One region of the Kosakonia beeri genome, then DNA from elsewhere that is predicted to be linked to it. Evidence: predicted binding sites of a transcription regulator. Region 1 holds the regulator's gene; each other region holds the start of a gene.
What was found. The regulator PurR, encoded in region 1, represses purine synthesis genes. The targets are predictions, from matches to a motif close to CANGCAAACGTTTGCNTG.

Region 1 (2,274 bases):
CTTCATTGATCCAGGAAGATACTTCCCGTTCTCTGCCAAAGCGGATCACCTGGCTGCTGGATAACCAGAAGAGGGTGCTGGTACCGGATTGGGCCTCGTCGGAAGCGTGTCTGTCGGCAGGGGTATGTGTGGGAATGGTCCCGTCGCATTTTGCCCGGCCATGGCTGGAAAGCGGAGACTGGGTAGCGCTGGAACTTGAAAATCCCTTCCCGGATGCAGCCTGTTGCCTGACATGGCAACAAAACGAAGCCTCGCCAGCGCTAAACTGGTTGCTGGACTATTTGGGCGACAGTGAAACACTGAACCGGGAATGGTTGCGGGAGCCGGAGTGAAGGCTCCCACCGAAAAGTATTAACGACGGTAGTCGCGGAACGGGCCGTCAGCAACCGAACGGCGCTCAATCAGGCGCGGATGGACTTCAATGGATTGCGATTCTTCACGTTTGTTAACGATGCGATCCAGCAGCATGGTAAACGCCGTTTCTCCCAGCGAGTCTTTCGGCTGATGGATAGTGGTCAGTGACGGCGTAAAGAAACGGGAGTTGCGCACATTGTCGTAGCCAATGAGCGAAATATCCTGCGGTACGCGCAAGCCCATTTCATCGGCGGCACAGAGCGCGCCCATGGCCATAATATCGCCCCCACAGAAGACGGCTGTCGGACGGTGCGCCTGCGACAGGATCTGCTGCATAGCGCGATAACCGGACTCCGGCTCAAAGTCACCCTGCACAATCCAGCTTTCCGGCACGGTGATCATGGCTTCGGTCATGGCTTTCATAAAGCCTGCCAGACGCCCAGCGCCGGTGTTGCGCTCCAGCGGCCCGGGAATAACGCCAATGTCACGATGCCCACGCTCCACCAGATAACGACCAGCCATATAGCCGCCTTCAAAGGCGTTATCAATCACCGAGTCAGTAAAGTCAGCTTTGGCTTCGCCCCAGTCCATCACCACCATCGGAATATGGCGGTACTCTTCCAGCATGCTGAGCAGCGACTCCGGATATTCCGAACACATCACTAACAAACCATCGACGCGTTTTTGCGCCATCATGGACAGATAAGCGCGTTGTTTTTCAAGGTCATTCCAGGCGTTGCCGAGAATCAGGGTATACCCTTTCTGAAAACACTTTTTCTCGACAGCTTCAATGATTTCAGCGAAATACGCCGCTTCGCTACTGGTTGCCAGCAAACCGATCGATTTGGTGTGATTCACCTTCAGGCTGCGCGCGACGGCGCTGGGTGAATAGTGCAACTCTTTGATCGCCGCCCACACAGCATTGCGCGTCTCTTCGGCGACGAAACGGGTTTTGTTAATTACGTGTGATACAGTTGTGGTGGAAACGTTTGCTCGCTTCGCTACGTCTTTGATCGTTGCCATCAGATGTCACTCCAGACCATATCTTAAGCTCCTGATAATACATAAGGTAAACGTTTGCCTTCAATCACCCTGTACCCGCGAAAGGGAATGCGGTACGCCGGGAAAAAGACACTGGACGTCAGGAGGGGAGTCAATGGCCGGTACGCTAATAAATTTAGCGTCGAATTTTGTCTGATCTTGAGCAAAAGGGGAAGAGATAAAACATTCGTCTCACGAATTCCTGCAAGATTTTTATGATTATTTGTGCAAAAATGCGCTAACGCACTTTTTGTGTGGAAATTAAAACGGAGAAAATTGATGAGCACCGACCTGAAGTATTCACTGTTCACCACCATTATCGTTCTGAGCCTGATTGTTTTCGGCGCTCTGACCGCAGCTCTGCATTGATCCCGCGCGAGGGAGAGGCTTTTTCTCCCTCCGTTTTGCCCGCTTTTCTGCCCATTGTTATCAAACCCGCAATAATCTTTTGTCATTTTGCTAACTGCTGTTTTTTGTGATTACTGTCATACTTTTGGCTTCTACAACAGTGTCATCCACCGACACGGTGTTTCCGGAGTCTATCTATGAAAGTGAATTTTCCTTTGCTTGCCCTGGCGATTGGCGCCTTCGGCATTGGCACCACTGAGTTCTCCCCGATGGGGTTACTGCCAGTGATTGCCCGCGGCGTTGATGTTTCTATTCCGGCGGCGGGGATGTTGATTAGCGCATATGCCGTCGGTGTGATGGTCGGTGCGCCGTTAATGACACTGCTACTTTCACATCGCGGCAGACGTAACGCGCTGATCTTTTTAATGGCGATTTTTACGCTCGGTAATGTGCTTTCAGCAATCGCACCGGATTACGCCACGTTGATGCTGGCGCGTATTGTTACCAGTCTTAACCACGGTGCCTTTTTTG
Region 2 (2,274 bases), 320 kb from region 1:
TGAGGGTAATAAATAATGATGAAGCGCAATATCCTGGCAGTGGTTATCCCTGCCCTGCTGGTAGCGGGTGCAGCTAACGCTGCTGAGATCTACAACAAAGACGGCAACAAAGTAGATATCTACGGTAAAGCTGTAGGTCTGCATTACTTCTCTGACAACGATGGTAACGACGGCGACAAAACCTATGCTCGTCTGGGTTTCAAAGGCGAAACCAAAATCAACGATCAACTGACTGGTTATGGTCGTTGGGAATACAACTTCCAGGGTAACAACTCTGAAGGTTCAGATGCTCAGACCGATAATAAAACTCGTCTGGCATTTGCTGGTCTGAAATTCGGCGACGCAGGTTCTTTCGACTACGGTCGTAACTACGGTCTGGTATATGACGCTATCGGTGTGACCGATATGCTGCCGGAATTCGGTGGTGATACCAGCAATAGCGACAACTTCTTCTCTGGCCGTAACGGCGGTCTGGCGACTTACCGTAACACCAACTTCTTCGGCCTGGTTGATGGTCTGAACTTCGGTGTTCAGTACCTCGGCAAAAACGAGCGTTCTGATAACGTAACGCGTTCCAACGGCGACGGCTGGGCGACTTCTGTAAGTTATGACTTCCAGGGCTTCGGCATCGTTGGCGCTTACGGCGCAGCTGACCGTACCAATGACCAGCAGGCTAACACCAATTACGGCACGTCTGGTGAAAAAGCTGAGCAGTGGGCAACTGGTCTGAAATATGATGCGAACAACATCTACCTGGCAGCACTGTACGGTGAAACCCGTAATGCTACCCGCATGAGCACCACACTTCCGGGTGCCAGCGCTTCTACTAGCGGTTACCTGAACAAAACTCAGGACTTCTCTGTTGTAGCACAGTACCAGTTCGACTTCGGTCTGCGTCCGTCCATCGCTTACTACAAATCTAAAGCGAAAGATGTTGCAGGTATTGGTAGCGAAGATTTCATCAACTACATCGAAGTGGGCGCAACTTACTACTTCAACAAAAACATGTCTACCTATGTTGATTACCAGATCAACCAGATCGACAAAGACAACAAACTGGGCATCAACTCTGACGACACCGTTGCTGTAGGTCTCGTTTACCAGTTCTAATCAGTCACCCTCGATTGTTTATATGCATATCAAACAGGGCTTCGGCCCTGTTTTTTTATATGTAAATCAGAAATACCAGCAACTTTTGAAAAGTGTCGCGCTTTTTATCGCAAACGGTTGGCAATTTGTGTCACAGCCGTTAACCTGATAGCGGATTTCCCTTCTGTCATCAAAATGGAACCTCGTCATGTTTGAAAATATAACCGCCGCCCCCGCCGACCCCATTCTGGGTCTGGCCGATCTGTTTCGCGCCGATGAACGCCCCAATAAAATCAACTTAGGGATCGGCGTCTATAAGGATGAAACCGGCAAGACTCCGGTGCTGACCAGCGTAAAAAAAGCGGAGCTTTATCTGCTGGAAAATGAAAACACCAAGAATTACCTCGGCATTGACGGTATTCCTGAATTTGGTCGTTGTACTCAGGAACTGCTGTTCGGCAAAGGCAACGCGATTATCAATGACAAACGTGCACGTACGGCGCAAACCCCTGGTGGTACTGGCGGTCTGCGTGTTGCGGCGGATTTCCTCGCCAGGAACACCAGCGCAAAACGCGTCTGGGTAAGCAACCCAAGCTGGCCGAACCATAAAGGCGTCTTCAATTCTGCGGGTCTGGAAGTATGCGAATACGCTTACTATGACGCGCAAAACCACGCGCTGGATTTCGAAGGGCTGCTGTCCAGCCTGAATAACGCGCAGGCAGGTGATGTGGTGTTGTTCCACGGCTGCTGCCATAACCCAACGGGGATCGATCCGACACTGGAACAGTGGGAAACGCTGGCTAAGCTCTCGGTAGAGAAAGGCTGGTTGCCACTGTTCGACTTCGCTTACCAGGGCTTTGCTCGCGGTCTGGAAGAGGATGCAGAAGGTTTACGCGCCTTTGCCGCGCTGCATAAAGAACTGCTGGTTGCCAGCTCATTCTCGAAAAACTTTGGCCTGTACAATGAGCGCGTGGGCGCCTGTACGCTGGTTGCTGCTGATGCAGAGAGCGCCGATCGTGCTTTCAGCCAGATGAAATCGGTGATCCGCGCCAACTACTCTAACCCACCGGCGCACGGTGCGTCTGTGGTCGCGACGATTCTCAGCAACGATGCCCTGCGCGCCATCTGGGAACAAGAACTGACCGACATGCGCCAGCGCATTCAGCGTATGCGTCTGCTGTTTGT
Region 3 (2,274 bases), 2.1 Mb from region 1:
CGGCCCACAGCCGCAGTTTTCCGCAGTGTAAACAACGGAATAAATACCCCTGGCAGTCTCCACCATCCCGCAAATATTGCGCTAATTTATCGTATTCAATACCGATCGCGTGGCAGTCAGCATGCAGATCGACAAACTGATCCAGTTTATCGGCAATTTCTTCCCAGCCGACATAACCGACAAAGGCGCAAAAATCGTTGCAGTGTGCCAGCCAGTGCTCTTGTTGCCACCCGCAGTACCCGGGAGTTCGTTCAGTAAGCTCAATCAGGCTGGCCTCAGGCCAGGGGTTTTTGAAACCGGTGAATTCACCTTCATAGTCAAATTCACCTTCTACGCCATCAATGCTGGCTTCATCCTGAAAGCTGCCATCGAATTTTTGCGCAGCAGAGCCGTCTGCAATACACCACGGGCAGAGGTAATCAATCTCTTCTCTGCTATAGAACGGATTGGTGTAATACACCCCGGTCGATTGCTGACAGCAGGCGCATGTGACGATTTTGTCGTCGAAAAAGACCCCCGTTTCAAGGGGTTGAGGGTGATATTTAAATACCGGTAAAGGGCGATTTGCCTGAGCCATAAAAACATCCTGTTTAGTGGTTGGGTTTAACGCGTAAGAGTCCACCCGCGTGCGCGCCACAGCGCTGGCAACTGCGCTAACTCCGTGAATGTCGTCACTCTCGGGTGGTCGATAGGCTTGTTATGCGGATCGGCGCAGAAGTAAAACACTTCCATTCCCGCCGCAATGCCTGACTGGGCACCGGCGGTGGAGTCATCCACCAGAATGCAGTTTACCGGATCAACCTTCAGGGCCTCAGCCGCATGGTACATTAACGCCGGATCGGGCTTCCAGCGTTGGATGTCATAACCACTGAACAGTTTGTCAGGAAAGTGATGTAGCAAACCTAATTTGCCCAGCGAGTGTTGCATTTTGCTGACCGGTCCGTTAGAAACCACGCACATGGGTACGCTTACCGCATCCAGCAGCGCCCCGGCACCAGCAATGACGTCCAGTTCTGTATCAAACAGCCGTGCCACTTCCGCGCGGTAGAGGGGCTCCAGCGCTTCTTTCGCCAGCGTTACCCCATGCTCTTGTGCAATCACATCAATAATTTCGTACAGCTTCATGCCCTTAAAGCGTTTAAAGACGGTATCCAGATCCAGGGTGATGCCAAATTCCTTAAACATATGCACGTAAGCGCGGGAACAAATTACCTCACTGTCGACCAGGGTGCCGTCACAGTCGAAAAATACTGCTTCAATTTGGGACATGCCGTTTCCTGTTTTGTGTTTAGTTTAACGTTTACTTAACGCAGATGGCGGGACGCAATCGTTGCCGTATAAGTAAATTCAATGAAAAAAAGTGTGTGATAACCGTCAACATTGTCTCATTTTGGTATAGGATAGCGACGAATTTTCCCTCCTATTCCGGAAATTGATAATGAGCCAACAACACACTACCCAGCCGTCGGGCCAGGGGATGCTTGAGCGCGTCTTTAAATTGCGCGAGCATGGCACATCGGCACGCACCGAAGTGATCGCCGGTTTTACGACGTTTTTGACAATGGTGTATATCGTTTTTGTTAACCCCCAAATTTTGGGCGTCGCCGGAATGGATACCAGCGCAGTATTTGTGACCACCTGTCTGATTGCTGCCTTCGGCAGTATTCTGATGGGGCTTGTGGCCAACTTACCCGTCGCACTGGCTCCGGCCATGGGACTGAATGCGTTCTTCGCCTTTGTCGTGGTTGGCGCAATGGGCCTGCCATGGCAAATCGGAATGGGCGCTATTTTCTGGGGTGCTGTTGGCCTGCTGCTGCTGACCGTATTCCGTGTGCGTTACTGGATGATTGCCAACATTCCGGTCAGCCTGCGTGTTGGGATCACCAGTGGTATCGGTTTGTTTATCGGTATGATGGGGCTGAAAAACGCCGGTGTTATCGTGCCGAATAAAGAGACGCTGGTGAGCATTGGTAACCTGACGTCCCACAGCGTTCTGCTCGGTGTTCTCGGTTTCTTCATTATCGCTATTCTTGCCTCCCGCAGCATTCACGCAGCCGTACTGGTGTCGATCGTGGTGACCACGTTGTTGGGCTGGATGCTGGGTGATGTGCAGTATCACGGCATCGTTTCTGCGCCGCCGAGCGTGGCGACGGTCGTGGGTAATGTCGATCTTGCCGGTTCCTTTAATATCGGCCTCGCTGGCGTTATTTTCTCCTTCATGCTGGTCAACCTGTTTGACTCTTCTGGTACGTTGATTGGCGTAACGGATAAAGC

Region 2: the regulator PurR is predicted to act here: its motif matches at 1,217-1,234, upstream of ACUY4S_RS14940 (amino acid aminotransferase).
Region 3: the regulator PurR is predicted to act here: its motif matches at 1,321-1,338, upstream of ACUY4S_RS23215 (NCS2 family permease).

Annotation. Positions count from the first base shown of each region.
Region 1 covers NZ_CM135106.1:2,814,877-2,817,150, reverse strand. The annotation lists gene punR (DNA-binding transcriptional activator PunR) at 1-332, shown strand, start outside; gene purR (HTH-type transcriptional repressor PurR) at 352-1,377, opposite strand; gene cydH (cytochrome bd-I oxidase subunit CydH) at 1,675-1,764, shown strand; gene ACUY4S_RS13390 (MFS transporter) at 1,941-2,274, shown strand, end outside.
Region 2 covers NZ_CM135106.1:3,138,021-3,140,294, forward strand. The annotation lists gene ompF (porin OmpF) at 16-1,110, shown strand; gene ACUY4S_RS14940 (amino acid aminotransferase) at 1,298-2,274, shown strand, end outside.
Region 3 covers NZ_CM135106.1:4,912,356-4,914,629, forward strand. The annotation lists gene cbrC (PF03691 family colicin E2 tolerance protein CbrC) at 1-577, opposite strand, end outside; gene yieH (6-phosphogluconate phosphatase) at 604-1,269, opposite strand; gene ACUY4S_RS23215 (NCS2 family permease) at 1,439-2,274, shown strand, end outside.